2 regions of the Arthrobacter sp. YAF17 genome follow, and region 2 is predicted to be linked to the other one. Evidence: predicted binding sites of a transcription regulator. Region 2 holds the regulator's gene; the other holds the start of a gene.

Region 1 (14,763 bases), on a different contig from region 2:
GTGTGACCGCCGCCGTCGCGCCACTCCAGCGTTGCCGTGGGGCCGATCCGGGCCACCACGGACTCCAGCAGCTCGGGCGTCGCGAACGGATCGCGGGTGCCCTGCAGGAAGAGCATGGGCAGCGTCAGCCCGTAGAGGTGTTCGTCGCGGAGCTTCTCCGGTTTGCCCGGGGGATGGAGCGGGTAGCCGAGGTAGATGAGTCCTGCCGCGGGCATCCCCTCGACGACCGCCATGGAGGCCATGCGTCCGCCAAAGGATTTTCCCGCGGCCCACAGCGGCTCGCCCCCGGACCGGGCCGTGGCCTCCGCCATGGCCGCGCGCCACGCCGCTATGGCGGCGGGGGGCCTGTCGGGGAATTTCCGGCCCGCCTCCCGGTAGGGGAAGTTGAAGCGGAGCGTTGCGACGCCCAATTCGTTGACGGCGCGGGTGAATCCGGCCAGGAACGGGTGTTCCATACCGGCTCCGGCACCGTGGGCGACCACCAGCGTGGCGGACGGCTTCTCGGGGCGGGCATAGACGCCCGATACGGTGGATTCGCCGACGGCGATCGTGACGGGCGACTCGGGGATGCTCATGAGTCCATCATGACGCCTGCAGTGCGTGCGGATGCTGCGGGAAACGGTCACGCGCGGCCGCGGGCGATACAGCTAGGCTGGTACCATGAGCAATACCGAGGTGGCCCCTCAGGAGATCCTTTGCGAAACGGAGGACGACGGCTCCGGCGTCGAAATCCTGGTTCCCCGCCAGGTCCCGCTGGGCGGGCCGCGGGCGATGGACGTCAGAAGGACCCTGCCACAGCGCCAGCGGAGCCTCATCGGCGCCTGGTGTTTCCTGGACCACTATGGCCCGGACCGGATCGGTGAGTCCGGTGGCATGCACGTGCCGAGGCACCCGCACACCGGACTGCAGACGGTCAGCTGGCTCTTCACCGGGGAGATCGAGCACCGGGACTCGGCCGGCTTCCACGCGGCCGTGCGGCCCGGCGAAGTGAACCTGATGACCGCCGGGCGCGGCATCAGCCACTCCGAATTTTCCACGCCGGAGACCGACGTGCTGCACGGTGCGCAGTTATGGGTGGCGCTGCCGGACCGGGCACGCCACATGGAGCCGACCTTTGAGCACTTCCGCCCCGAGCCGCGGACGGGGCCGGGCTGGACCCTGCGCGTTTTCCTGGGATCCCTGGCCGGCGCCTCCTCGCCGGTCGCCACCCACACGCCGCTGCTCGGCGCCGAGGTCCTGCTCGAAGCGGGCGCCACGCTGGACCTCGTCACGGATCCGACCTTTGAGCACGGACTGCTGGTTGACACAGGAACCCTCGAAGTCGATGGCCGCCCGGTGGCGCGGGACCACCTGGCCTATCTGCCGCCGGGGCGCACGTCAGTGGCCCTGGCAGCCGGCGTCGAGCCCGTGCGCCTACTCCTGATCGGAGGCGAACCCTTGGGCGAGAAGATCGTCATGTGGTGGAACTTCGTGGGACGCAGCCATGAGGAAATCGTCGACTACCGGACCCAATGGCAGGCGGAAATCGGCGCCGAGGATGTGCCAGCCGCCGGGACGGACGACGCGCGGCCGCGCTTCGGTGAGTTCCCGCCTGGGGAACCGGCGCCGCTGCCGGCGCCTGCGCTCCCGAACGCCCGGCTTCGCCCCCGCGAATGATCCCTCCCACTAAGAAACGAGAAATGTGTTAACCACCATCACGATCCGCAACAACCCCGACCGGCTGCGCTACGAGGTTCTTGACGGCGACACGGTCATCGGCCAGGCGGCCTACATCGACGACGGCGGAACCCACCGGATTTTCTACCACACGGTCATTGAGGAGGCGTTCGGCGGCCAAGGGTTCGCCGGCCGGCTCGCGGCGCACGCACTCGAGGACACAGCCGCCGCCGGCCTGAAGATTGTCCCCGTGTGCCCCTACATCAAGAAGTACCTTGAAAGCCACACGCAGTACGCGGCCAGTGTCCGGGCCGTCACACCGGCATTGCTCGGTGTCCTCAACAGCGCGTTGGCGCAACGCGCCCGGCGCTGAGCCTGCAGTAGGACTCTGACGCTTATTTCACCGTCAGTGTGCCGTGGATTTGCGGGTGGTAAATGCCGTGGAAGGTTTATGCTGCGGGCTGCGTTGGTGCGGTAAAAGTAGCTGAACCGCCGTTTCCCTTGACGTCCACGTTGAAGGCCGAGCCGTCGTCGGCGCTCACGGTGTGGCGGGCGCTGCCGGGTTCGTCCCACGACGCCGACGGCCCCGGCACCGGTCCTGCCGGTACCGGGGCCGTCGATGAGGAGTTGTAAATGTTCAGCCGGCCGGCTGCTAGCTCATGCAGTCGGCGCAGTACGCGTGGCCGGCCTTCTCACGCGCCAGCTGCGAGCGGTGCCGGACCAGGAAGCACGAGTAGCACGTGAACTCGTCTTCCTTCTGCGGAATGACGGTGACCGTCAGTTCCTCGCCGGACAGGTCGGCGCCCGGCAGTTCCACGCCTTCGGACGTGTCAGCCTCGTCAAGCTCACGGGTGACGCTGCGGGCGTCCGGCGCGTTCGCGGAGCGAAGGGCCTCTAGCGAGGCGTTGCGTGATTCCGCAACGTCGGATCGGACTTCGTCATAGTCGGTTGCCACCTGGTTGATTCTCGATTCCGTTGGTCTGGGTTTCCCGGGATTGAACGGTACAGCATCCACCCGTTAATTTGCTGGGTGTAAGGGGACTGTGGGAAGTGACCCTCATGACACCGGCGCGGTTGGAGAGAAAAGCAGCGGCCGGGCCCCGCCCCGGCACCCGTTCGATAATCGTCGCGCGGAGTTAATGTGCCGTTCACGGCGTGATCCTAAGCTGGACCCTTAGTCACCGTCCGCCGGAAGGGATCCATCATGGCCGATATCGCTGCAGTACTCGGACGGCTCACGCCGGAAGAAATGGACGGCCTGCGGGCCCTCGGCCCCGCGGGGCATCTGCCCAGACACCTGACGGAGGCCCTGGACCGTGCAGCCGGAGGCCCGGGGGCGGGACGCGGGTACTACGTTCCCACCGGCAGCGTTAGTTCCACCGGGGGACCACACTTTGTCCTGCGCAGCGACGTCTCCGGCTGGTTGTTCGGTCCTCCTGCCCAGGTTTCGCGGAACACCGGGAACGTTTAGGCCCCTCCCGGCGCACTCTCCTGCCGGCGCCCCACCGAGGCGCCGGAGGCGCATACTGTGTCTGAGGAGAGGAGTCCTGCGATGAGGATTTTGATGGTGGAGGATGAACGGCACCTCGCCGACACCGTCCGCCGCGGACTCGTGAATGAAGGGTTCGTGGTGGACGTGGCCCACGACGGCGTCACCGGCCTGTCGTCCGCCAGCGAATCCGCCTACGATGCCATCCTGCTGGACCTGATGTTGCCGCTCATGAACGGTTACGACGTGCTCAAGGAGCTCCGCCGCCGCGGAATCTGGACCCCGGTGCTGATGCTCACGGCGAAGGACGGCGAATACGACCAGACGGACGCCTTTGACCTGGGTGCCGACGACTACCTGACCAAACCCTTCAGTTTCCTGGTGCTCGTGGCCCGGATCCGCGCCCTGATCCGACGCGGGGCCCCGGAGCGGCCCGTGGTGCTGACTCTGGGGACCCTGTCGATCGACCCGGTCACCCGGCGCGTCCGGCGCGGCGCATCGGATATCCCGCTGACTGCCCGGGAGTTCGGACTGCTCCACTATCTGATGCGCCGGCACGACGAGGTTGTGTCGAAGGCGGAGATCCTCGACAACGTCTGGGATTCGGCCTTCGAGGGCGGGGACAACGTCGTTGAGGTCTACATCGGTTACCTGCGGCGCAAAATCGACGCCCCCTTCGGTGTCCGCAGCCTGTCTACCGTGCGGGGGATGGGTTACCAGCTCAGCTCCGACCAGCTTCCTGAGCCGGTGCAAGCTCCGCCCCCGCCTCCGGAGCCTCCCGCTCGAGCACGGAAAAAGTAATTTCGAAACGGCATTCACCGTCGGGGCCTTCGGCTGCCCGGATGGTGCCCTGGTGGGCGGTCATGATCCCGGCAGCGATCGCCAGGCCCAGGCCGCTTCCACCGCCTTCACGGGACCTGCTCTCGTCGAGCCGGACGAAGCGCTCAAAAATCCGGGTGCGCTCCGCCTCGGGTACGGGGACGCCGTCGTTGTCGACCGTGATGACGGCGCCGGCGTCCGTGGTGCGCAGGACGACGCGGATCCGGGACAGCGCGTGCCGCTCGGCGTTGTCGAGGACGTTCCGCAGGACCTGGCCGATGCGCCGGGCGTCGCCCCGGATCCGGACCGGGGTGAGGTCGGCGGAAACCTGATGCCGGCTCTCCGCGCGCAGCCTCCGGATTTCCTGGTCAACAACGTCATCCAGGTCCACCTCGGCATCCTCTATCGCCAGCCCCCCGTCGTTCGCCTTGGCGAGGGTGAGCAGGTCTTCCACCAGATAGCGCATGCGGTCGGTCTCGCCGGCAAGAACGTCCTTCATTTCGGTCCACATCGCGCCGGACGGATCCGCTGCGGCGATCTCGACGCCGGCACTCAAGGTGGCCAGCGGGCTGCGCAGCTCGTGGCTGGCGTCAGAGACGAAGCGGCGCTGTTCGCGGTCCGATGCCTGCAGCCTCTCCAGCATCATGTTCATGGTCAGGGCCAGTGCCTCGAGTTCGTCGTCGGTGCGCGGAACGTCGACGCGGCCGTCGAGGTGGTCGGCGTTGATCCGGGCAACCTGGCCCCGGATCCTTTCGACCTGCTTCAGCGAACGGCCCACCAGCAGCCACACGGATACGGCAACGATGGCCAGCAAGAGAGGCGTAGCCGCCAGCAAAAACCAGGCCACGGTGACCACAGTGTCGGACTGGACCTGCACCGAGGAGGCCACCACCACTGTATAGGGCGCTTTAGCGACCACTACACCGGCTGCGACCACATGGAAGTCATCGTTGTTGCCGATGTTCGGAAGGCTGGAGACATCCTGTGCCTGGGTCTGCCCCGGCGGGGGACGCAGCCCGGTCAGGGGCACTTGGGCGGCCTTGGGATCGGAGGCGGCAGCCACCTGCCCGGAAGAGTCGATGATTTGGACGTACTGGCCGGCGTAGCCCGTCAGCCGGATATATTCGGCCGCATCGTCCAGTTCATGGTCAGCCAGCTCAACGATCACGTTTTGTGCCCTCCGAAGGGAAGACGTGTCGATCGCGGCCGTAAGGGTGCTCTGCAGCAGCGCGATCCAGATGACGCCGCCGACCAGCAGGGCAACGGCCACGACGGCGACCGCGGCCGCCGTCGATCGCTTGCGCAATCCCCAGCTGGCCCGGCCGCGGTACCGGCCGGACGGGGTAGTGGACGTGAGCTTGTCCATGTTTCAAGAATGCGGCACCCGCGGTCCCCGGACAACCGCCACAGAACACTTTTAGGTTGCAGGATCCGGCGGAGGCCTTCTCAGCGTCCTCTCAGGTGCTTTAAGGCACAGTTGGACCAAGACGAAGTCCAAAACAGACTACCGGCCGCACTCTCTCCTCAACCAGTGTGCGGCCGGTCATTTTTTTGCGTTGTGACGCCCAGAGGTGCCCGTTCCGGTCCGCCAATGCGGGGCATCAGGACAGCGGCGTTACCCTAAGCCAGACGAACTCGTGGGGTTCGAGCGCGATGCCGTGTTCAAGGTTCGCGGGGGCTCCGGTCAGGATATCGAGGGCGTCGACTACGAATCCGGAGAGCGTGGCCGCCGCCACTGTCTGGGCCAGGTCACTGAAGTTGGCCAGCGCCAGGATCCGGGTTCCGTCCCCCGGCCGCTGGTAGCCGAGGACGCCTGGGTTCTTTGTTGCGAAATCCAGCAGGCGGGTGCCAGCCAGTTCGGGCGCGCGGGAGCGGACGGTGATCATGTTCCGTAGCCCGGCGAACACCGCGCCCTCCGGTGTGGAGGTGTCATGGCGCCGGGCATACCGGGCGGCGGGGAAGTGCGGCCTGTGGACCCAGCGGCTGTCGGTGCCGTGGCCGTCCTCAAGGGGGAAGTCGTAGTCGTTAACCTGCCCCACCTCGTCGCCAAGGTAAAGCAGCGGGATTCCGCCGGTGCTGAACGCGACCGAGTGTGCCAGCAGGATGCGGTCCACCGCCTGGCCGGTGCCGCCCTCCAGCCCGCAGAGGGACGCCGTCGTCCCGGAAATGCGGCAGTCGCCTGTCCGGGGGTTGTCCTGGAACGGAACGCCCCGGGCAAAGCTGCCCGGGAAGCGGTTGACGTAGAAGGAGTTCAGGAACCTCCGGTGGTCGAAGCCGTTGATGCCCAGCTCAGCGGCGTCCTCGTCCGCGAAGGTCCAGCCGATGTCGTCGTGGCTCCGGACGTAGTTGACCCAGGAGGTGGCCTCCGGAATGTTGTGCCGCCGTTCCAGCGCCTGGGCCAGCAGGGAGACATCCCGGGTGGCCATGGCTTCCCAGATGAGCGCCATCTGGAGCGGGTTATAGGAGAGCTGGCATTCTCCCGGGTCGATGTATTGCGCCACCTCGTCCGGGTGCACGATCGCCTCGGACTTGAACAAAAGCGATGGGGCCGCGATCCGGCACACGGCGTTGAAGGCACGCAGCAGCAGGTATGCTTCGGGCAGGTTCTCGCAGGACGTTCCGAGCTGCTTCCAAATGAAGGCAACAGCGTCCATCCTCAGGATGTCCACGCCAAGGTTGGCCAGGAAGAGCATCTCGCCCGTCATGGCCCGGAACACCTCAGGGTTGGAGTAGTTCAGGTCCCATTGGAAGGTGTGGAACGTCGCCCAGACCCAGCGCCCGTCCGGCATCGGAACAAACGAGCCCGGATGGTCATCCGGGAAGATCTCGCGCACCTGTTCCTCAAACGCGTCCGGCATGGTCCGGTCGGGATAGATCCAGTAGTAGTTGCTGTAGTCGGGATCCCCGGCGGAGGCCTTACGCGCCCACTCGTGTTCGTCAGACGTGTGGTTGAAGATGAAGTCCACCACCAGGCTGATGCCGTTGGCCCGTAGCTCGGCGGCAAGGGCGCGCAACTGCTCCATGGTGCCAAGGCTTGGGTTGACTTCGCGGTAGCTGGAGACGGCATACCCGCCGTCGGAGTGCGGCTCGGGCGCCAGGAACAAGGGCATCAGGTGAAGGTACGTAAGGCCCAGTTCTTTGAAGTACGGGATCCGGTCGCGGACACCGTCCAGGTTCCCGGCGTACCGGTCGACGTAGCAGACTCCGCCGAGCATCTCGTTGGTCAGGAACCAGCCGCTGTTTTGCCCGCGGACGTCGTCGAGGGACTTTAGCTCCGCCGGCCGCCCGGCCCACGATTGTGCGGCCTGCTGCACCAGGGCAGTCAACTGGTCCGCCCAGTCCGCGCGGGTGCCGTAGAGATCGTGGAACAGCCGCGCCAGTTCGGGGAGGTGGGCGTCCAGGCGGCCCCGGAAATCAGCCGCGTCCTTGTGTCTCCGGGCCCGGGCCCAGGGCCCGTAGCGGGGAGGGCGCGCTGGCGGGCTGATTCGACGGCATCGGCGATTTCAACCATGGAGGTTCTCCTTTGTTGGTCTAGCTGGCGACCCGGATGAACAGCGGATCCATCGGCTGCCCGGCCGCGTACTGGCCGTCGAAGAGTTCAGACCCCTCGGGAGAAATGACGACGTCGACGTGGTCCCAGACGAGGGACCCGTCGGCGTCGCGCGGTTTCACAGGGCTAAGGAAACCGACGGCGGTACGGTCCTGGCCGCCGCCGTCGCCGGTACTGATGGACAGTACGCCGCTGCCGGAGGTGAAAGTGATCCAGGGGTCCAGCAGCCGGACCAGGAGCATGCCGTGGTGCCCGGCCAGCCGGACGTCCCCCCGGAAGCGCAACACGCCGGTGCCGCGCGCGGCGTCGTAGTCGGACGTATCGGGGCTGAAGGAGAACAGCGACGATCCGGACACGGTGGCCCCGGCGGTCGCCGAAACCGACCCGTCCGGCAGGCTGGCGATGTAATCGATGAAACTGCGCTTGATGCCCCAGCTCAGGCCCGGCGGAGGCAGCGGATCGGGCGCGGTGTTCGCTGGGTGCACGTACGTTCTCCTGTGGCTGTGAGGCTGGTCTCTCCTGAGCCTATCGGCGGATTGCCCGCCGGATGAACTGCCGCCCGGTCGGCGCGACATCCGGAGTATTTCTCTGAGGGCGTAGGCGGCCCCGGACTACCTCCGAGGGGCCGGTGGTTGACTTAGATAAGTACCAGCTCTGGAGGTGCAATGTGGCCACAGCGACCAGCCGGATCCCCGGACCCGAGGCGTCCGGGGACCCTCTCGATTCCTACTCCGCGACGGTCATCCGTGTGGCCGCTGCCGTGACCCCGCATGTGGCCGCGCTCGAAGTGGACGGCACGGGCCGGCACGGCCGGTTCCGCACCGGCGCCGGATCCGCCGTTTTGTTCACGTCCGACGGGTACCTCTTGACCAACGCCCACGTGGTGGCCGGCGCCCAGCGGGGCAGCGCGGTGTACTCCGACGGGACACGCACAGCCGTGGACGTGGTCGGCTCTGATCCTCTCTCGGACCTCGCTGTGGTGCACGGGAAGGCGCCGACCGCCGCCCCTGCGGATCTCGGCGATGCGGAGTCGCTCCAGGTGGGACAGTTGGTCATCGCGGTCGGGAACCCACTGGGACTCTCGGGGTCCGTGACCGCCGGCGTGGTCAGCGGACTGGGCCGTTCAATCCCCGTATGGTCCGGCCGTAACCGCCGCATGATCGAGGACGTCATCCAGACTGACGCTGCCCTCAACCCGGGAAGCTCCGGCGGCGCGCTCGCGGACGCGCGGTGCAGGATCGTCGGCATCAACACGGCGGTGGCCGGGGCAGGGCTGGGACTGGCGGTTCCCGTGAACGCCACGTCCAGGCGGATCATTGCTGCCCTCCTGAAGGACGGCCGCGTCCGGCGGGCCTACCTAGGCCTTGTCAACACCCCTGTCCGGCTGCAGCCAAGCGCTGTGATCAGAACCGGACGCCGCGAAGGTCTGCTGGTGGTGGAAGTTCTGGCTGGTTCTCCCGCCGAGGGGGCCGGACTCCGGCCCGGCGATGTGCTCCTCAGCGTCGGCGAAACGGCAGTTTCCAATGCCGAGAGTCTTCAAAAACTGCTTTTTGCTGAGGCGATTGGCATGCCCCTGGAGTTGTCGGTCCTGCGCGACGGCGCGGAAACCACGGTGACCACCGTTCCCGAGGAGATGTCCGAGGAATGATGGATTTTCAATGCAGTTCCAAATTTCTAAGGGAATGCGGCTGGAAACTTTTTTCGTACGCAGGCGGGGTGAACTGTCATTTGGCAGCGGCCGGAAATATGCAGAAATAGCCCGCGCCGCTGAATTCTCGGTCAGGTGCGGCAGGGCGGCTCACGCACCTACTCACGGGGGGATAGTTCCGTTCAGCTACTGGCCTTCGGCCCCTCTGCGGCGACGCCGCCGTCCCTGTTCCTGGGTCCGCAAGGGGTGCAGATTCACCTACCCGCCGAAGTCGGGCCGACTGGGCGTGGCGATACTTGCCACAGGTTCCGAGTACTCACATTGTTTTCGGGCGGTACTTGGTGGCGCTCAAGGGTGTACTCGACTTTCCTCACGGTAAAGGAACGGGTAGCTTCATTGCTTGTTGTGCCCCGCTTTGCGTGTCACCGTTTCCGTAGAAAGTCGGACGGAAATGAGTCTCAGCACGCGTTTCAATAATTCCTTCCGACTCTCCGAATATGGATTAAGTTCTAAATGGGGAAATCGGAGATCAATGTGGACAATTTGGGCGTAAGTGCGCCGGCAATTTCGGTCCGGCTATTCGGGACCTTCGAAATCCGGAGAAATGGCGCCGTACTCACGGCCGCGGACATGGGCGGCTGCAAGCCCCGACACATCCTGGAAATTCTCCTGCTGAATCTGGGGACCCCTGTCTCCAAGACGCGCCTCGTGGAGATCCTGTGGGGACCACGGGCCAGCAGCGGCGCCGTCGCCAACCTGGAGAGCTATGTCAGTGGTATCCGCAGGGCGATCCAGCCGGGCAACACCAAGACGGGACCCCTGCGCACAGCGAACGGCGGCTATGTACTGGATCCGCAGCTGGTGGAGCTGGACCTGTCGGAGTTCCAACAGCTGGTCCATGCGGCCCGGCAGTCCGCCCCGGCCGAGGCTCACGAGCTGGCCCTGCAGGCCCTGAAACTCGCCGATGAGCCGCTGCTGGGCTTTGAGCTCGTGGCCGATTGGGCTGAAGATGCACGGACGCGGCATGCTGCCGAGAAGGTTGCCGCCCAGATTCTCGCCGCCGAGACCGCCGCTTTCCTCGACAAGCCACAGCTGACCATTTCGCTCGCACAGGCGGCCATACAGTCCGAACCGCTCAACGAACGTGCCTGGACCATTCTTGTCTCGGGGTATGAACAGGCCGGACTTCCGGTGGAAGGGCTGTCAGCCTACGAACGCTGCCGCCGGCTGTTTGACCGCGACCTGGGCTGTGCCCCTGGTCCGGCCTTGCAGGCCGCGCATTTGAGGCTGCTGCGGCAGCGCGCCGAGGGAAACACCGAGCTTTCCGAAGTCCTGGCGGCCCTGCTTTACCTCGGGGAACGTCTGCATGGCCCCAAGCGCACACAGTTTGCCGCCGAGGAATCCCGGCGCATGCATGAGAATGCCGGCCGGGTCCTCGATTCCTTCCTTCAGCAGGCGCTTGCCGCCGCCGTCTGACTGGGCGTGTCTGCCTTACTGGTCGCCGGCGGACATATCGCCGACACCGGGCGTGCCATCGGCGAGCGCGTAGCGCTGGAGCACCGCACCCATCGGTGAAGCGACCACCGGCTCGATGAGTCTGAGGTTTGTCGGGACCACTCCGTCGGCGAAGACCTTCTTCCCACTGCCGAGGAGGATCGGATAAACCCAGAGCGTGAGCCGGTCGAAGAGCCGCTCGGCGAGCAGGGTTTGTACGAAGTTGAGACTGCCGATGACGTGGATGTTGGTGTGCCGGTCGCGCAGTTCTCGCACGGCGGCGACGACGTCGGGTCCGAGCAGTGTGGAGCCGGCCCACTCCAGGTCCGGCCCCTGGCGTGAGGCCACGTATTTCGGGAGCCGGTTGAACAGCCGCGCGATGTTCCCGTCAGCGTGCGGCCAGTACGCGGCAAAGATGTCGTAGGTCCGGCGTCCCAGCAGCAACGCGTCCATCCCCGCCATTCCTGCGTCGATCTGCTCGCCGACCACCTTGTCTATGAGCGGCGCCTGCCAGCCGCCGAACGCGAAACCGTTGTTAGGGTCCTCCTCCGGCCCGCCCGGCGCCTGCGCGACGCCGTCGAGCGTGGTGAACAGGTCGATATGGATAAGTCCCATGCCGTGCTCCTTCTGTGCCGCCCGTCGTCGGCCGGCGACGGAATCACTTCGAGGCTGGCACACGTGCCTGGTGCGAAGCAACGGTGTTTTTCGGCGCTGTTTTCGGGGGCAGTCACGCGGCTTTGACGACGGGGAGCTCGGCCCAGTGCGTCGTGTAGCGCGGAGACAGCATGTCGCGCTTCATGCTCCAATCAGGTCCGCCCCGGATTCCGGCGTAGCCCAGGCCGATTGACCCCCGCCCATATCTTCGGCTGACATCCTCCAGCAGCGGGCCGATGCCGCGTTCCTCGTGTGGATTCTCGAACACCGCCAGGGGCGCCTGGTTGCCGGTGGGGCGCAGATCGGTGACCATGATGCCCGCGCGGACGTACTTAACGCCGTCGTCAATCCGGGGGAGCAGGGCGTAGGCTGCCCTCGCCAGGAGAACGGGGTCGGCGGTGGGCATCGGCAACGGCACGCACACGGAGGGGTTCGAGCTGCTATCCGGGTTGTAGTAGGACGTGGCGGCGAACGCCGTCAGCACCTTGGCCTGCAGCCCGTGACGCGCCAGCCGGGCGCTGGCCTGCTGGCCGTAGACGCCCAGCACCTGGCGCAGCCCGGCGCCGGTGGTGATCGGCGCCGCGAAGGACCGGCTGAAGATGAGCTGGTCGCGGCCGGTTCGTTCCTCTTCCAGGGGGATGCACGGCGTCCCGTTGAGTTCGAGGACCGTCCGCATCAGCACCACCGAAAAGCGGTCCCTGATCCTGATGGGGTCCGCACGCGCGAGGTCCAGCACGGTGTGGATTCCCTGTGCGTTCAGCCGTTTGGTCAGCCGCGCGGCCACACCCCAGAGTTCGACCACGGACAGACCCGCCATGAGCTTCTCGCGCTGGGCGGCGGGGACAGCGTCCCAGTGGCAGACGCCGTCGAACGCCGGATTGTGTTTCGCCCACTTGTTGGCGAGTTTCGCTAGGGTCTTGGTGCCGGCGATCCCGACGCAGACGGGGACTCCGACGTTCCGGCGCACCGCCGTTTTCATGGTGTGGCCCAGGCGCTGCAGTTCCTCCGGGCTGCCGTTGACGCCAAGGAAGGCCTCGTCGATGCTGTAAACCTCCAGCCAGGCGGAGTAGCGGCCGAGGAGCTCCATGACGCGGGCGCTGATGTCGCCGTAGAGCTCATAGTTGCTGGAACGCGCCACGAGCCCCCATTCCTTCGCCCGGGGTGCGAGCTTGAACCAAGGCTCGCCGAGGGGGATCCCGAGGGCCTTCGCTTCAGGGGAGCGGGTGACAGCGCAGCCGTCGTTGTTGGAGAGCACCACGAGCGGACGTCCCTCCAGGGAGGGGTCGAAAGCGCGTTCGGCGCTGGCGTAGAAGCAGTTCACGTCAACCAAGGCGATGCTGCCCCGGCCGGGGGTAGCCCTAGACATGGTGCAGGCAGCGGGTCGCGACGCCCCAGACGACAAGGTCCGACAGCGCCGGAACCCTGATGTCCGGGTAGCGGGAGTTGTCGGCCTGCAGCACTACGCCCGCGGCCGTGATGCGCAGCCTCTTGACCGTGAGCTCGCCATCAAGGACCGCGACGACGACACAGCCGTCGCGGGGCTCGAGCGCGCGGTTTACGATCAGCTCGTCGCCGTCGCTGATCCCGGCGCCCTCCATGGAGTCCCCGGACACCCTGACGATGTAGGTGCTGGTGATGTCCTTGATGAGGTGTTCGTTGAGGTCGATGCGGCCGTCGAAGTAGTCCTGGGCCGGAGAAGGGTAGCCTGCGGCAACCGGCACTGGCGAGATCAGGACCGACAGAAGAGAAGTGCCCGCGTCTATCACGCGGGGCCCAATGATTACGCCCACAACACACCTTTATTCGAATATATGTTCGATACATTCAGTGTAGCCCCGGGCGCTGACATTGAGCAGACCCGGGCGCCGGCGCGGGCCTTCGTCGGACGGCTTGAACGCCAGTGGGACAGCCTGGGCCGTGCGGCGGCTTCAGTCCACGGCCGGCCGTTGCGACCGCAGGATTTGCAGGTACTGAACAGATCGTCGAAGGGGGCAGAAATGTGATGGCCCGGGCAGTAGGGTGACTGCATGGATGAAACGCCGCGATTCCGTTCACCGCGATGGTGGCCTTGGGCCGTTGCGATCCTCCTCTTGATCACCGTGAACTTAACGCTTCTGGGGTCTAGAAGCGGCGGGTGCGTTGACTACACAATCGAGTCTGGCGCTACGAGCATGTGTACTAGCGGCCCCGCGCTCAGCACGGATGGCACGTGGATTTTGGCGACAGTGAGCGTGGTCGCCGTCGTCTTCTTCGCGGGGCGCCTCGTGCACGCAGTTAGAGCCCGCAGGGACTAACCTGTCACGGACGAGGTAACGAGAGAGCTCGCTGCGATCAGAGCGATGAGTCCTGCGGCGATGAGTCCAAGCATCACGCCTGGGGGCGTGTAAGCCAGTACGTTCAGAGCGATGAACGCTGCCACGACGAGCGCGAGGAAGGCGAGGAGACAACCAACCATCGCGCGCAGCCACTTGTCAGCGGATGAATCGACTCCGTGGTCGCGGGCGCATATGACCAGCCGCAGTCCAATGACGGCAATGGCTTGCCAGCAGGCAATTGCGCAGATTCCCCAGATGATGGCAGGAACCGCGAGGGGCTCGACTTCCGGGAAGACAGCAACTGCTCTCTCCACCGCGGAGGGGATGATCCATACCTGCGCGAACACGGACATGAGCAGCAAGATGCGAAGTCCCGCAATCAGCGCGAACGAGGTTCGACGAGTCATCTGCGCCTCCTGCCGCTGCCTGGTTACCGGGAAAATTCACTGCCGTCCCATCACATTACCGACGCCTTAGCCCTGATACACCAGCTCTATCTGCATTTTCGCCCCGCATCCGGCAACCTTTCACCTCGACGGCTGGAGCCGGAGCTATTCGATAAAGGGGCAAGATACCGGAAGTTCCATGGTCGGGCGGCTCTTGCTTGCTAGGGTCAACCCTGTTGTCCCGCCCGTAGGAATCCGCCTGAAGGGAATAGACATGAAATCCGACCATTATGACGATTTCGCCGAGAACTACTCGGCTGAAAATGAGTCCAGCCTCCTCAACGCCTACTACGAGCGCCCGGCGATGGTGGGCCTTGCCGGCGACGTGACCGGTCACCGGGTCCTGGACGCAGGGTGCGGCTCCGGGCCCCTGTCCGCGGCACTGGGCGCGAAAGGCGCAGTCGTGACCGGCTTCGATTCCAGTCCTGCGATGCTGGAACTGGCAAGACAGCGTTTGGGCGCGGACGCGGACCTGCACGTGGCCGACCTCAGCAAGCCGCTGCCTTTCGCCGACGGCTCCTTCGACGACGTCGTCTCGTCCTTGGTCCTGCATTACCTGGAAGACTGGTCGGCACCTCTTGCCGAACTGCGGCGAGTGCTGAAGCCGGGCGGGCGCCTGATCCTGTCGGTCAACCACCCCACGGTCAGCGTGGTCAACTATCCAACGGAGGACTACTTCGCCACCCGCCAGT
Region 2 (14,763 bases):
GTTCACGAAACTATTTCCTTCTGGTACTGCCCCCGGCAGCACCCAGGATGTCCCCGGCCGACCGTCAGCTACTGTGCTGCGCGCTGCAATTTGACCTCGATCGAGTCAACCCGCTCAGCAAATATTTCATTCCGTGCCCAGGCGTTGTTGAGGCCGGACACGATGGACTGGACGCCGGCGGCGTCGAGTCCGTCTTCAAGGTAGAGCACCACGCGGAGCTCCGGGCCGGAGCCTCCGCCCGGGAGCTGCCTTCCCTCGGCCGTAACCGCGGCAACTCCCCCGCCCCGATGAATTTCAACACGGCGGACCGCGGGAAAGCCAACTGCGGCCTCGCCGAGGTTCCGGGCGAGCTCGGGATCAGCGTACGACGGCGTCCAGTCCCGCTGCTGGGCAAGGGCCCACACCGCGGGCCGGCGCACCACAAAGGTGATAGCGGACCCGGGGTCGAGCACGAGCAGTTCCGCCCCCTCGGCGACCGCGGAGAGTGCAGCGCGGGCCGCGTATACGGCTACCGGGCGCGCCTCGGGATGCCAGGCCTCGAGTGAAGCCGCAGAGGTGAAGACGGGCATCGCTGTCCGGCCGTCGGGGGCCTTGAGGGTTACGAGCGCCATGTCCGCCTGCTTGTCGGAGTGCAGGCCGCCGGCACCTTCGCCTTCTTCGGCGAGTGTGGCGATGATCGGCACAAACACCCGCGCCGTAGCGAGCGATGCCACCACCGCAGCCTCATCGCCGTCGCCCGCTTCGAGGGCAGCCAGCGCGGCGAGGTAGCCGGCCTCGGGGGTGCCGTCGTCGTCCTCGAAGTTGTGGATCGTAGCGTCCTCGCCGGACAGACTGCGCCCCGCCCACGGTTGGCCCGCAGAGTCGGTCGCTCCCCCGGCGCCCGCCAGGGCTGCGGCGATGTGTCCGGGCAACTGGCGTGTTGGGACGTGGTTGTCAGCTGCGTTGCCGCCCGTGGGCCGGTGCTCCATGCTGCGGGCTTTCCTAGCGGCGGCCGGCGACGTCGAGGGCCTCGGGCAGCGTGAAGTTGCCGTTGTAGAGGGCCTTGCCGACGATGGCGCCTTCGACGCCGAGCGGCACGAGGGAACGCAGGACCTTGAGGTCCTCGAGGCTGGAGATCCCGCCTGAGGCGACGACGGGTTTGCCGGTCTTTTCCACCATCTGGCGCAGCAGTTCGACGTTAGGGCCCTGGAGGGTGCCGTCCTTGGTGACGTCGGTGACGACGTAGCGGGAGCAACCGGCCTCCTCGAGGCGTCCGAGGACCTCCCAGAGGTCGCCGCCTTCCTTGGTCCAGCCGCGGCCGGCCAGCGTGGTGCCGCGGACGTCCAGCCCGACGGCGATCTTGTCGCCGAAGCGCTCGATCACCCGGGCGGTCCACTCTGGGTTCTCCAGTGCCGCGGTGCCCAGGTTCACGCGGGCCACGCCCAGGTCCAGTGCCTTCTCGAGGGACTCGTCGTCGCGCAGGCCGCCGGACAGTTCCACCTTGATGTCCAGCCGGCCGACCACTTCGCGCAGCAGTTCGGCGTTGGAGCCCCTGCCGAAGGCGGCGTCGAGGTCCACGAGGTGGACCCATTCGGCGCCCTGCTGCTGCCAGTTGAGTGCAGCCTCCAGCGGCGTGCCGTAGCTCGTCTCGCTGCCGGCCTCGCCCTGGACGAGGCGCACGGCCTGGCCGTTGACGACGTCGACGGCGGGCAGCAGCTCGAGCACGGGCAGCGGGGTTTCGGTGGTCATCGTGGATCCTCAGCTCTTCAGGGACGGCAGGTGGTCGGGGCGCTGCGGGTGGTCAGGCGGCAGGCAGGGTCAGGAGGTAGGCGGCCAGCAGCGCCATCCCGGCCAGGACGTAAAACACGATCTGGACCCAGCGCGGGCTCTTCTGCTGGCGGAAGGACAGCGCTCCGCCGACGAGCAGCCCGGCGAGGCCCATCAGCACGATGGACCACATCTAGGCGGTCCCGGCTTCCGGGGCGGCGTCGGACAGAGTGGCGTCGGACGGCACGGCTTCTGCGCGCACTGAGTCCGGGGCCGCTGATTCCGCGGCCCGGGAGCGGTCCCGCAGGCTCTCAACCCAGTTGCGCAGCAGGTGCGCCCCGGCGTCGCCGGACTTTTCGGGGTGGAACTGTGTGGCGCACAGCGGGCCGTTTTCCACGGCCGCGATGAACGGGGCACCGTGCTCGGACCAGGTGACCAGGGGCGCCGCCATCCGCGGCTGGATGACGTCGAAGTCCCACTGCTGGACCCCGTAGGAGTGCACAAAGTAGAAGCGTTCGTCTTCGACGCCGGCGAACAGCTTGGAGCCTTCCGGGACGGATACGGTGTTCCAGCCCATGTGCGGCACGACATCGGCGGGAAGGAGTTCGACCTTCCCGGGCCACTCCCCCATTCCTTCGGCTTCGGTGCCGTGCTCGACGCCGGCCTCGAACAGGACCTGGAGGCCGACGCAGATGGCCAGGACCGGCCGGCCGCCGGCCACGCGGCGGCCGATCATGCGGATCCCGTCGACGGCTTTGAGCTCGCGCATCACCGTTTCGAACGCACCGACGCCGGGCACCACGAGGCCGTCGGCGTTGAGCACGTCCTGCGGCTTGGAACTGAGGATCACTTCGGCACCGGCACGCTCGAGGGCGCGGACGGCGGAGCGGACGTTGCCGGAGCCGTAGTCGAGGACCGTGACGGTCGGCTTGCCCTCGGGCGACGCCGGCTTCGCGCCGGCGTCGGGGTCGATGATGGCGCCGTCCTTCAGCACTTTGCCGGTCACAGCGCACCCTTGGTGGAGGGAATGCCCTCGACGCGCGGGTCCGGTTCGACGGCGGCGCGCAGGGCGCGGGCGAAGGCCTTGAACTGGGCCTCGACGATGTGGTGCGGGTCCCGGCCGGCGGTGACGTTCATGTGCAGGCAGATGCCGGCGTGCAGGGTGATCGCCTCGAAGACGTGGCGGGTGAGGGAACCGGTGAAGTGTCCGCCGATCAGGTGGTACTCCTGGCCTGCCGGTTCTCCGCCGTGCACGAGGTACGGGCGGCCGGAGACATCGACGACGGCGTGCGCGAGGGCTTCGTCGAGGGGCACTGTGGCTTCGCCGAAGCGGCGGATCCCGGCCTTGTTTCCGAGGGCGGTGCGCAGGACCTCGCCGAAGGTGATCGCAACGTCCTCGACCGTGTGGTGGACGTCGATGTGTGTGTCGCCGGTGGCCTTGACCGTCATGTCGATCAGGGAGTGCTTGCTCAGCGCCGTCAGCATGTGGTCGTAGAACGGGACCGAGGTGCTGATGTCCGAGACGCCGGTGCCGTCCAGGTTGATCTCGACCAGCACCGATGACTCGCTGGTGGTCCGTTCCATGCGTGCGGTCCGGCCCTCGGCAGCGGTTGTTCCGGTGGTGCTCATGTGGGTGTCCTTTGGATGACGACGGTGCCCGGCGAACAGGGCAGGGTGGATGTCCTGGGTTAAGTCTAGGCGCGCTGCACTGCGCGGCCGGCCAGGATCCGCTCGAGGGCTTCGAGGAAGGCTGTGGTTTCCGTCTCAGTCCCGGCGGTGACACGAAGGTGCCCGGGAATGCCGACGTCGCGGATGAGCACCCCGGCATCCAGCAGTTCCTGCCAGACCTCGTGCGGGTTGTCCAGACCGCCGAAGAAGACATAGTTCGAGTCGGAGGCGGCAGGCTTGAGGCCCATCCGCTGCAGTTCGGCCACGATCCTGTCGCGCTGCCGCTTGATGTCCTCGACGTCGGCCATCAGCGCGACCCGGTGGTGCAGGGCGGCCAGGGCTGTCGCCTGGGTGATGGCCGAGAGGTGGTACGGGAGCCGGACCAGGCGCAGGGCGTCGGTGACCTCCGGGGCTGCCGCCATGTAGCCGACACGGGCTCCGGCCAGGGCGAAGGCCTTGCTCATGGTGCGCGAAACGATCAGCCGTTCCCGGCCGGGCAGCAGCGTCAGCGCGCTGGGCGTGCCGTTGTGGGCGAACTCGTGGTAGGCCTCATCGACGATAACGATGGTCTGGCTGGCCTCGCCGGCCTCGTAGACAGCCTCGACGACGTCCAGGCCAAGCCCGGTGCCGGTGGGGTTGTTCGGGGAGCAGAGGAACACGATGTTCGGCTGGAGTTCGCGGACCTGCCGGGCGGCCGACTCGGCACTGAGCCCGTAGTCATCGGCGCGGATCCCGGCGATGTACCCGGTGTCCGTGCCGGAAGCCAGCAGCGGGTACATGGAGTATGTGGGAGGGAAACCAAGGGCGGTGCGGCCGGGACCGCCGAAGGCCTGGAGGATCTGCTGGAGAACCTCGTTGGAGCCGTTCGCGGCCCAGATGTTGTCCGCGGCCAGTCCGTGCCCGAGGTATTCGGCCAGCGCCTCCCGCAGTTCCGTGAATTCGCGGTCCGGATAGCGGTTCAGTCCGGCGGCGGCAATGGTGACGGCGTCGGAGATGGCCGCGAGGACGTCGGCCGGGACGCCGTGGGTGTTCTCGTTGACGTTGAGCAGGATGGGGACGTCCAGCTGCGGTGCCCCGTAGGGGGTCAGGCCCCGCAGGTTGGTCCGGAGGGGAAGTCGGTTCAGGCGCTCTAACTGGTCAGTCACTTGTCCAGTTTAAGTGAGTTCGCGGCGGGCCCGGAAACTGTGACGCTTTGCGGGGCTGTCGGCGCCCTGCGGAACGCCTCGAGACCCTCAAGCGACGGGACCCCTGAGCTATCTGGATGGAGCTGCCTGGCCGGAACGAACTAGTTGGACGGAATGAAGAGCGCCTGGCCCGGCACGACGCGGGCGGCCTCGAGGTTGTTCAGCTGGATGATGTCGGCGACGACGTCGCGGGGATCGCGCTCGGGCGCCACTGCCTCGGCGATGGCCCACAAGGATTCGCCGGGCTGCACCGTTACCGAGACTGTGGGTGTCAACGACAGCTCGGCGGCAGAGTCCGCCGCCTTTGCCGGGGCGTTGAGGAATCCGCTGAAGGAGAGAACCAGTGCGGCCAGCAGGATGAGCGGCACCCCAATGAAGACGAAGCGCCCCCGCCGGGTGAGCTTAAGCGGCGCCTGCTTTGCCTGTTCGGCACGACCGCTGGGGCCGGACTGGCCGGGCTGACCTGTGCCGCTGCCGGTGCCGGTGCCGGGCCGGCCATAGTCGCCGAATGAGTCGCGGCCGAAAGTGTCGTGAAACGCGCTTGATGCTGACATGAACTGAGCCCTCCTGGACCATACTGTGCCGCCCGGCGTACTCCACGTACCCGCCGCCAACCGGCCTGACCTTCGAACAAAGAGACGAATAACCTGTTCCAACCGAACTGCGCCAAACTAGAACACATATTCGAATCTTGCTAGTTCTGTTTTAGCACTTATTGACGAACATTGTCGAGACTCGCTAGAACAAATGTTTGAAAAAGCTGTGTGGCTGGCCTACGTTTGAGTCAAAGAACAACCACTTCTGCAGTTGATCAGCAGGGTCTGACATTTCAGGCCGGAAGTTCCCGGCAGCTGCAGCCACAGCGGCCGGGCGGAACGGAAAGGCGTTGGCGAACATGGCAGCACAAGCCACTGGCGGCAGGGCCACCCAGCGGAGCCCGCAGGCAGCCCGGCCACCCAAGAGCCTTACCGTCCGGCAAAAGAAGATTCTGGAGACCATCCAGCGCTCCGTGACGGACAACGGGTACCCGCCGTCCATGCGCGAAATCGGCGACACGGTGGGCCTCGCGAGCCTTTCCAGCGTGACCCACCAGCTTTCGCAGCTCGAGAAGCTCGGCTACTTGCGGCGTGATCCCAAGCGCCCTCGGGCCATGGAAGTGCTGATGCCGTTGACCCTCGATGAGGGAACCGCGAAAATTTCAGGCGTCGAGAAGTCCAGCGGCCTGCGCAGTGTCGGCGGCTTGTCTGTTTCGGAGCTGGCCAGTGCCACGGATACCGCCATGGTGCCGTTGGTGGGCCGGATCGCCGCGGGCGGACCGATCCTGGCCGACCAGGTGGTTGAGGACGTTATGCCCCTGCCCCGCCAGCTGGTGGGCCACGGCGAGCTCTTTATGCTCAAGGTCGCCGGTGACTCGATGATCGATGCGGCCATCTGCGACGGTGACTGGGTGGTGGTGCGCAGGCAGGGCGATGCTGTCAATGGTGACATTGTGGCCGCCCTGCTGGATGACGAGGCAACAGTGAAGACCTTCCGCCAGCGTGACGGCCACACCTGGCTGCTGCCGCAGAATACCCAGTACGAGCCCATCCTCGGCGATCATGCCGTCATTATGGGCAAAGTCGTCTCGGTGCTGCGCTCCCTCTAGGACTGAACCTCCCGGCAGCTCAGAGCTGCCCAGTCCCTGCGAACACGGCCCCGCCGGCGTTGACCAGTTCACGCCGGACGGGGCCTTTCGCGTTCCTCCCGGTTACTGGCACCCCGGCGGCGGCAGGGTCCCGGAAAATCCGCGGACGCCGCGGGGACCCGCATCCCGGCCCGGTCACATGTCCCGGCAGGGTCCCAACCCGGCGGGGCTACGTGGCGGGCTGCCCTGATTCCTTCGCGAGCCGCTCCAGAGCCGCGACGGCGATGGCGGGGTCCGTGGTGGGCCAGAACGGCGGCAGGGCGGCGCGGAGGAATCCCCCGTAGCGTTCGGTGGACAGCCGCGAGTCCAGCACAGCCACCACACCCTTGTCCGTCGTCGTGCGGATCAGTCGGCCCGCGCCCTGGGCCAGACGGATGGCAGCGTGGGTCGCGGAAACACTCATGAAGCCGTTGCCGCCGGCCTGGGCCACGGCCCGGGACCGCGCCGTCATCAGGGGATCGTCGGGCCGCGGGAACGGGATCCGGTCGATCACTACGAGGCGGCAGGAGGTCCCCGGCACGTCGACGCCCTGCCACAGGGACATGGTGCCGAAGAGGCAGGTGTCCGGCTCGTCGGCGAACTGCTTCACCAGCGCCGTCATGGTGGAATCCCCCTGGCAGAGGATGCTCATGTCCAGCCGTGGCCGCAAGGCCTCGGCAGCGTCCTCGGCGGCGCGCCGCGACGAGAAAAGGCACAGCGCCCCGCCGCCGGAGGCCCGGATCAGCTTCTCGAGTTCGTCGAGCGCTTCCGGGGACGTGCCGCGGCCGGGCTTGGGCAGATGCTTGGCAACGTACAGGATGCCCTGCTTGGGGTATTCGAACGGAGAGCCGACGTCGACGCCGGTCCAGCTCGGGGCGCCTGGACCCACCAGGCCCAGGCCGCCGGCAGCAGGTTCGAAAGCGGACCCGATCGCCAGGGTGGCCGAGGTGAGGATGACCGTGTGGTCCGCGAACAGGCCCTCGCGGAGCCGCCCGGCAACGCTGAGCGGGGCGATATTGACCAGCGCCGGGGCGGACTCGTCGGGCTGGGAGTAGCCCTGCTGCGGGTCGAAGGTGCTGTTGCGGGAAAACCAGACCACTTCGCGGTTCTCGCGTGCTGCCAGCAGCCGTTCACAGAGTTCCAGGATCACCATGAGCCGGGAGCGCGCGAGCTGGCGGCCGCCGTCGGCCGTGTTCGCGCTGTCCCCCTTGGAATCCGAGAGCGCGGCGCGGCAGGCGTCCCGCAACTGGTCCACGCAGTCCAGCTGTTCGCTGTTGAGGCCGTTGGGCATAAGCCCGCTGGGGACGCCCTCAATGGCAAGTTCGAGGTTGGATGCGGCGTTGTTCAGCGCGTCCACGGTGATGCCGGCGTGCTTCCGTGCCCCGGACGCGGCGGCGTGCACCATGGCCACAGAAAGCTGGCCGGACACGGCGCCGGTCACGCGGTCCTGGAGCTCGTGGGCTTCATCGACCACCACGACGTCGTATTCCGGCAGCACGGCGAGGCCTTCGAAGGCGCTGACGGCCAGCATCGCGTGGTTGGTGACCACGACGTCGGCGTCCGCGGCGTTTTGCCGGGCCAGTTCGCTGAAGCATTCGGCTGCCAGGGGGCATTTCTGCGCGCCGAGGCACTCCATGGAGGTGACGGAGACCTGCCGCCAGGCGCGGTCCGTGACGCCGGGCAGGAGTTCGTCGCGGTCCCCTGTCACGGTGTCCTCGGCCCACTCGCGCAGCCGGACGACCTCCTTGCCGAGCTGGGAGGACGGACCGCCCATGGCCGCGGCGAAGTGCGGCACGGAGGTGTCCTCGCCGAGCGAGAAGAGCTGGCCCTCCGACGGTTCTTCGGAGGGGAAGCCGCCTTCGAGCTTGTGGCGGCACACGTAGTTGGACCGGCCCTTGACGAGGGCGACTTTGACGGGCCGGTCGAGCGCCGGGGTGATGGTCTTCAGCAGCCGGGGCAGGTCACGGCCCACGATCTGGGTCTGCAGTGCCAGCGTGGCCGTGGAGACCAGCGTGGGCTTGTCGCTGACGAGCGAATGGGCGATCAGGGGGATCAGGTAGGCGAGTGACTTGCCGGTGCCGGTGCCGGCCTGGACCAGCAGGTGGTCGCCGCTGTCAATCGCCTGCGCCACCTGCCGGGCCATTTCGTGCTGGCCGTCGCGGCTCTGGCCGCCCATCCCGGACACGGCCCGGTCGAGGAGTTCGATAACGAACTCCCCGCCGGTCCTGCCGCCCGAACGTGCCGGACGTTCTCCGGCGTCCGTTCCTGCAGCCCCGGTTCCTGCAGCCCCGGTTCCTGCGTCGTCCTCCCCCGCCGGGTCGCCCGTGCCTGTGTCCGCCCCGGTCACCGCTGCCTCAGTCATTGCTGATGAACGAATCCAGTTCAGCGGCCAGTCCCTCGCGCACCATTACGACGGCGCGGGTTCCCGCTTCCTCGTGGTCGAGGCTGAGGATCTCGGCGTCGGCTTCGTGCAGCTTGCTGATCAGGTCCCCGCGGTTGTAGGGGATGAGCAGCTCCAGCTTCACGCTGGGCCGCGGAATGCCTTCACTGATGGCCTTGAGTAGCTCCGGGATGCCTTCGCCGGTGCGCGCCGACACCACCACGTGGCGCGGTTCGCGCTGCTTCAGCCGCTCGATCACGAAGGGATCCGCGGCGTCGGCCTTGTTCAGGACGATGATTTCGGGCACCTTGCGGGCGTCGACTTCGCTGAACACCTTGCGGACGGCAGCGATCTGGCCTTCCGGATCCGGGTGCGAGACGTCCACGACGTGCAGGATCAGGTCCGAATCGGCAACCTCCTCCAGGGTGGAGCGGAACGCCTCCACAAGCTGGGTCGGCAGCGACCGGACGAACCCCACGGTGTCGGCAAGGGTGTAGCCCAGCCCGTCTGAGGTTTCGGCCTTGCGGACCGTCGGGTCCAGGGTGGCGAACAGGGCGTTCTCCACCAGGACACCGGCGTCGGTCAGCCGGTTCAGGAGCGAGGACTTACCGGCGTTGGTGTACCCGGCGATCGCCACGGACGGCACGGAATTACGACGGCGGTTGGCGCGCTTGGTCTCCCGGGCCGGCTTCATTGCGGCGATTTCACGCCGAAGCTTGGCCATCCGGGTGCGGATCCGGCGGCGGTCCAGTTCGATCTTGGTTTCACCCGGACCGCGCGAACCCATACCCGCACCGGCACCGCCCACCTGGCCACCGGCCTGGCGGGACATCGAGTCACCCCAGCCGCGCAGGCGCGGGAGCAGGTATTCGAGCTGGGCCAGTTCCACCTGGGCCTTGCCCTCGCGGCTCTTGGCGTGCTGGGCAAAGATGTCCAGGATCAGGGCCGTGCGGTCGATGACCTTGACCTTGACGATGTCTTCCAGGCTGCGGCGCTGGGACGGCGCCAGTTCGGCGTCGACGACGACGGTGTCCGCGCCCGTGGACATCACGATGTCCTTGAGTTCCTGCGCCTTGCCGGAGCCGAGGAAGGTGCCCGGATCGGGCTTCTGGCGGCGCTGGACGATACCGTCCAGGACCTCCGAACCGGCGGTCTCGGCCAGCGCGGCGAGTTCCCGGAGGGAGTTCTCGGCGTCGGCAAGGGTCCCTTCCGTCCAAAGGCCGGCCAGCACGACGCGCTCGAGCCGCAGCTGCCGGTATTCGACTTCGGTGACGTCTTCGAGCTCGGTGGACAACCCGGCGGTGCGGCGCAGGGCGTGCCGTTCCGCGAGGTCCTGCTGGTCGCCGTCGTAGGTGCTGTGCTCCTCGTCCAGCCGGGAGATCGCCTGCGCTTTGCCGAGCACCGAAGCGGGATCACCGGCGGCCGGGGCTGCCTTCCGGGCAGGAGTGTCCTTGGCGAGGATCCGGTCGATGACAGCCTGGATTTCCGCAGGACTCATGTCTTGGGATGCTGAATCGGGTCCGGTGTTGGGCTGGCTGGTCATGGTCTCCTTTAGAGGTTCGGCAGTTTCAGAATAGTGCCGATCGGTGCTGTGCGGGGCGGTATTCGCGCTGGGCTGACGACTATTGGTCATTCATGGCCTCCTGGGATGCCTGCGGCAGCGGTGCCGGGGGCAGGGTGGGCTCCGGGCCGGAGCGGTGGAAACGGGGAGGGAACAGGCATGGGTTCTGCCTTGAGGAGGGAGTTGTTCCGCCCGGGCCGGGCTCCAGTGAGCGCTGCCAAACTCCAAGTTCGGGCGCCAGCGGCGAATCCATTTCAGGACAATCACGGGTGGCGCACTGAGCGGAAGGTAACTACCTGCGTCGCTGCGGGGACGGGACTCCGGTGAAGAACGGAAGGCCCGTGCCGGCTACTTGAAGATCAAGAACATGTTTTTAACACTAGCAGACGGCCCGGCTGGCTCCGGCCGGCCGCCGCGGTTTCCTCTAGGGGCCGACGGCCAACTAATCTAGCCAGTTATGGAGTCTGCACACTATTTCAGCGCCCAGCCCTCTGGGCCGTTCACCCGCAAGCCACTGACCGTGGAGCTTGCCGGTGCCACGCGGCAACTGCAGACGTCCTCCGGTATCTTCAGCCCGGACGGCATCGACAAAGGCACGGCTGTGCTGCTGGCCGAGGCCCCATCCCCCGCGCCGCAGGGGAACTTGCTGGACATTGGTTGCGGCTGGGGTCCGATCGCGCTGACCATGGCCCTGCGGGCACCGCATTCCCGGGTCTACGCCGTGGACGTCAACGAGCGCTGCGTGACCCTAACCAACGAAAACGCCACACTGCTGGGCTTGGGCAACGTCACGGCCAGCACGCCCGACGCCGTCGACCCCGAGCTTCGCTTCGACACCATCTGGTCCAACCCGCCCATCCGGATCGGCAAGGACGAGCTCCACGCCCTGCTGCTCCTGTGGCTTCCCCGGCTGGCGCCGGGCGGCTCCGCATGGCTGGTGGTGCAGAAGAACCTGGGGTCGGATTCGCTGCAGCGCTGGCTCGCAGCAGAGCTGGACAGCAGCTTCGCGGTGACGCGCGAGAGCACCTCGAAGTCGTTCCGGATCCTTCGGGTCAGGAAAGCGTCCCACTAGCGACGATCACCGCGGGGCCGCTGAGCTCGACGTGCTCGTGGCCCGCGGCGCCGAGGAAGAACTTCACGCCGACGACTCCGCCTGGGACATGGACATTCCACGCATCCGGGGCACCCTGGCCGGCCCAGTGGCGGATCGCGACGGCGGCCGCGCAGGCGCCAGTGCCGCAGGACTGCGTTTCTCCGACTCCGCGCTCATGAACGCGCATGGTGATGGTTCCTACGCCTTCGTGGACCAGCGGCTCGGACGGCACCACGAACTCAACATTGGTTCCGTGCGGCGGGGTGGGGTCCACGTGGGGTGCGGTGAACAGCTGCGTGGCCTCCAGCTCGGCGAGTTCTGCCAGTGCCACAACGGTATGCGGGTTGCCCATGCTGACGGACAGGGCGGGCCGGGCGACCTCCAGCCCCGCCGCGCTGACCAGTGAATCCATGGCCCGGGCGGTGGCCTCGCCCGGGAAGATGAATTCCCAAGGGCCCATGTCGACGGCGTAGCCGGAGGCGGTGCGGACGATGGTCTTGGCGCCGCCGCGGGTGCCGATGGTCAGTGATTCGCCGGCAGGCAGTTCGACGAGGCCTTCGGCAATCAGGAAGTGCACAAAGACGCGGACGCCGTTGCCGCACATCTCGGAGAGTGAGCCGTCGCCGTTGCGGTAGTCCATGAACCATTCGGCGTCCGGGTGCCGGGTCAGCAGCTCCTGGCCCTCGGCGAGCAACCGGGACGGGACGGCGCGGATCAGTCCGTCGCCGCCGATTCCGCGGTGGCGGTCGCACAGGGCTGCGACCTGCTCCGGCGTCACCGACAGCGTGCCGTTGGGGTCGGCCAGGAGCACAAAGTCGTTGCCCGTGCCGTGGCCCTTGGAAAACGTCAGTCCGCTCAGGGCAGCAGGGTCAGCGGCGGTGTTGCGATCGGCGGCCGCGGCCAGGGGTTCGTCCATGCTCCAAGGTTACCGTTTCGACCCGGGGCCGCCCGTCAACCTCCCCGGGAATCCACCCTGGCGATCCACTCGCCGACAGGGAACTGCCGGCCCGGAACGTCAGCCGGGGACGCAGAGGGCAGCCGCCTTGGCCACCAGTTCCGGATCCTGCCAGTCAAGCCAGTGGATGCGGGGGTCGGCGCGGAACCAGGTGAGCTGGCGGCGCGCGAACTGCCGGGTCGCAACGATCGTTTCCTCGGCGGCCTGCGCCGGGTCGGATCCGCCGTCGAGGACGTTCAGGAATTGGGCGTACCCGAGGGCGCGCGGCGCGGTCTTGCCGAGCCGGAGTCCGGCGGCGTCGAGCCTCCGGACCTCATCGAGGAGCCCGCTGTCCACCATGGTGTGGACCCGGCGGGCGAGCCGTTCCCGGAGCTGTCCCCGGTCTACCTCGAGCCCGATTTGCACGGCGGGCTGGAAGTACTCGCGGGTGGGCATGAACGAGCTGAACGGCCGTCCTGTCAGTTCGAATACTTCCAGCGCGCGGATGATCCGGCGGGCGTCCCCGAGCCGGCCGGCCGAGACCGGGTCCACGGCTTCCAGCCGTGCCCGCAGCGGCGCCGGTCCGGCGGTTTCCAGTTCCGCTTCGAGCCGGCCCCGGATGGCGGGGTCGGTGCCCGGGAAATCCAGCACGTCGAGGGCGGCTCGGACGTAGAGGCCGGAGCCGCCGGCCAGGATGGCGCGTTTGCCGCGGGCGTGGATGCCGGCGATGAGTTCGCGGGCCTGCTGCTGGAAGTCCGAGACGCTGGCTTCCTCGGTCACATCCAGGATGTCCAGGAGATGGTGCGGCACTCCCCTGCGTTCGGCCATGGTGATCTTGGCGGTGCCGATGTCCATGCCGCGGTAGAACTGCATGGAATCGGCGTTGATGACTTCGCCGTCGAGCTCCCGTGCCAGCGAGACGGCGAGGTCGGACTTGCCGGAGCCGGTGGGCCCGACGACGGCGATCACCGGCAGAGCGCCGTCCGCCGCTGTCCCCGCAGCCGCGCCGTCAGCTACGGCACCCTTCGGTGCGGCGGCGTCCGGTGCTGTGCCGGCCGGCGCTGCGCCTTCCGGTGCTGTGCCTGCGGGGGCGCTCACTGCGGGTGGTGTTCCTGCTGCGGCGTCGTGTGCGCTGCCGGCAGCGGGGCCCTGCTGAGCTGTCACGGACTAGCGGCCGCGGACGGGAAGGGTGGGCATTCCCAGCGACACCCCGGTGGCACCGGACGCGGATCCCGGAGCGGGTGCGCCGCAGGAGTCCGCCTGGGACCTGTCCCAGGCGTCGCCCGCGCGCGAGCGTCGGAGGCTGTAGTCGGCCGACGTCGCCGGGTCGGCGACGAGGTGGAACGACGCGGCCTCGGTGATGGTCACGGTGACCAGGTCGCCGGGGCGGGGCGTCTGCGCACCGGCCGGCACGGAGAAGTGGACCAGGCGCTGGTCCTGGGACCGGCCCGAGAGCCGGTGGGTCTCTCCGGATTTGCGTCCGGACTGGGCCGTGACCATGACCTCGACGCGCCGGCCGAGCTGGCGGGCGTTCTCCTCGGCGGCGATGCGGTCCTGCAGGGCGGTGAGGCGTTCGAAGCGTTCCTGCACGACGGCCTTGGGGAGCTGGTCCGGGAGCTCCGCGGCGGGTGTGCCGGGTCGCTTGGAGTACTGGAAGGTGAAGGCGGTGGCGAAGCGGGACTTCTCGACGACGTCGAGCGTGGCCTGGAAGTCCTCCTCGGTCTCGCCGGGGAAGCCGACGATGATGTCCGTGGAGATGGCGGCGTGCGGGATCTTCTCGCGCACCTTGTCCAGGATGCCGAGGAACTTGGTGGAGCGGTAGGACCGCTTCATGTCCTTGAGGACTTTGTCGGAGCCGGACTGCAGGGGCATGTGCAGCTGCGGCATCACGTTCGGGGTCTCGGCCATGGCGTCGATGACGTCGTCGGTGAAGGCGGCGGGGTGCGGGCTCGTGAACCGGACGCGTTCGAGGCCGGGGATGTCGCCGCAGGCGCGCAGGAGCTTCGAGAACGCCTGCCGGTCGCCGAATTCGACGCCGTAGGAGTTTACGTTCTGGCCCAGCAGGGTTACTTCGATCGCGCCGTCGTCGACGAGGGCCTGGATCTCGGCCAGGATGTCGCCGGGTCGTCGGTCCTTTTCCTTGCCGCGCAGGGCCGGGACGATGCAGAACGTGCAGGTGTTGTTGCAGCCGACGGAGATCGACACCCAGCCGGAATAGACCGAGTCCCGCTTGGTGGGCAGCGTTGACGGGAAGACGTCGAGGGACTCGAGGATCTCGAGCTGCGCTTCGTTGTTGTGCCGGGCGCGTTCCAGCAGGGCCGGCAGGGCGCCGACGTTGTGGGTGCCGAAGACGGCGTCTACCCAGGGGGCCTTCTTCAGGATGGTGTCGCGGTCCTTCTGCGCGAGGCAGCCTCCGACGGCGATCTGCATTCCGGGGTTGGCGGCCTTGACCGGCGCCAGGATGCCCAGGTTGCCGTAGAGCTTGTTGTCGGCGTTTTCCCGAACCGCGCAGGTGTTGAACACCACGACGTCGG

What was found. Region 2 encodes LexA, which represses DNA repair genes until DNA is damaged. Its sites were predicted from a motif close to TCGAACANNTGTTCGA; they were not measured.
Region 1: AB4Y67_RS01165 (LexA family protein) is a predicted target of LexA. The motif match lies at 13,114-13,129, and genes of this name have one in related genera.

What each region holds. Positions count from the first base shown of each region.
Region 1 is NZ_JBFRDB010000001.1:222,668-237,430, forward strand. It holds gene AB4Y67_RS01095 (alpha/beta hydrolase family protein) at 1-575, opposite strand, end outside; gene AB4Y67_RS01100 (pirin family protein) at 661-1,656, shown strand; gene AB4Y67_RS01105 (GNAT family N-acetyltransferase) at 1,682-2,029, shown strand; gene AB4Y67_RS01110 (hypothetical protein) at 2,158-2,289, shown strand; gene AB4Y67_RS01115 (DUF4193 domain-containing protein) at 2,309-2,611, opposite strand; gene AB4Y67_RS01120 (hypothetical protein) at 2,861-3,127, shown strand; gene AB4Y67_RS01125 (response regulator transcription factor) at 3,209-3,946, shown strand; gene AB4Y67_RS01130 (ATP-binding protein) at 3,867-5,330, opposite strand; gene AB4Y67_RS01135 (amylosucrase) at 5,566-7,365, opposite strand; gene AB4Y67_RS01140 (HtaA domain-containing protein) at 7,496-7,999, opposite strand; gene AB4Y67_RS01145 (S1C family serine protease) at 8,182-9,162, shown strand; gene AB4Y67_RS01150 (AfsR/SARP family transcriptional regulator) at 9,676-10,638, shown strand; gene AB4Y67_RS01155 (dihydrofolate reductase family protein) at 10,654-11,271, opposite strand; gene AB4Y67_RS01160 (Y-family DNA polymerase) at 11,384-12,676, opposite strand; gene AB4Y67_RS01165 (LexA family protein) at 12,669-13,100, opposite strand; gene AB4Y67_RS01170 (DUF2975 domain-containing protein) at 13,601-14,032, opposite strand; gene AB4Y67_RS01175 (class I SAM-dependent methyltransferase) at 14,286-14,763, shown strand, end outside.
Region 2 is NZ_JBFRDB010000009.1:47,995-62,757, forward strand. It holds gene AB4Y67_RS08985 (MFS transporter) at 1-6, opposite strand, end outside; gene AB4Y67_RS08990 (SseB family protein) at 69-968, opposite strand; gene priA (bifunctional 1-(5-phosphoribosyl)-5-((5-phosphoribosylamino)methylideneamino)imidazole-4-carboxamide isomerase/phosphoribosylanthranilate isomerase PriA) at 982-1,728, opposite strand; gene AB4Y67_RS09000 (hypothetical protein) at 1,781-1,939, opposite strand; gene hisH (imidazole glycerol phosphate synthase subunit HisH) at 1,940-2,752, opposite strand; gene hisB (imidazoleglycerol-phosphate dehydratase HisB) at 2,749-3,375, opposite strand; gene AB4Y67_RS09015 (histidinol-phosphate transaminase) at 3,441-4,559, opposite strand; gene AB4Y67_RS09020 (LysM peptidoglycan-binding domain-containing protein) at 4,700-5,152, opposite strand; gene lexA (transcriptional repressor LexA) at 5,494-6,243, shown strand; gene AB4Y67_RS09030 (ATP-dependent DNA helicase) at 6,452-8,623, opposite strand; gene hflX (GTPase HflX) at 8,616-10,184, opposite strand; gene AB4Y67_RS09040 (class I SAM-dependent methyltransferase) at 10,660-11,274, shown strand; gene dapF (diaminopimelate epimerase) at 11,255-12,211, opposite strand; gene miaA (tRNA (adenosine(37)-N6)-dimethylallyltransferase MiaA) at 12,311-13,204, opposite strand; gene miaB (tRNA (N6-isopentenyl adenosine(37)-C2)-methylthiotransferase MiaB) at 13,397-14,763, opposite strand, start outside.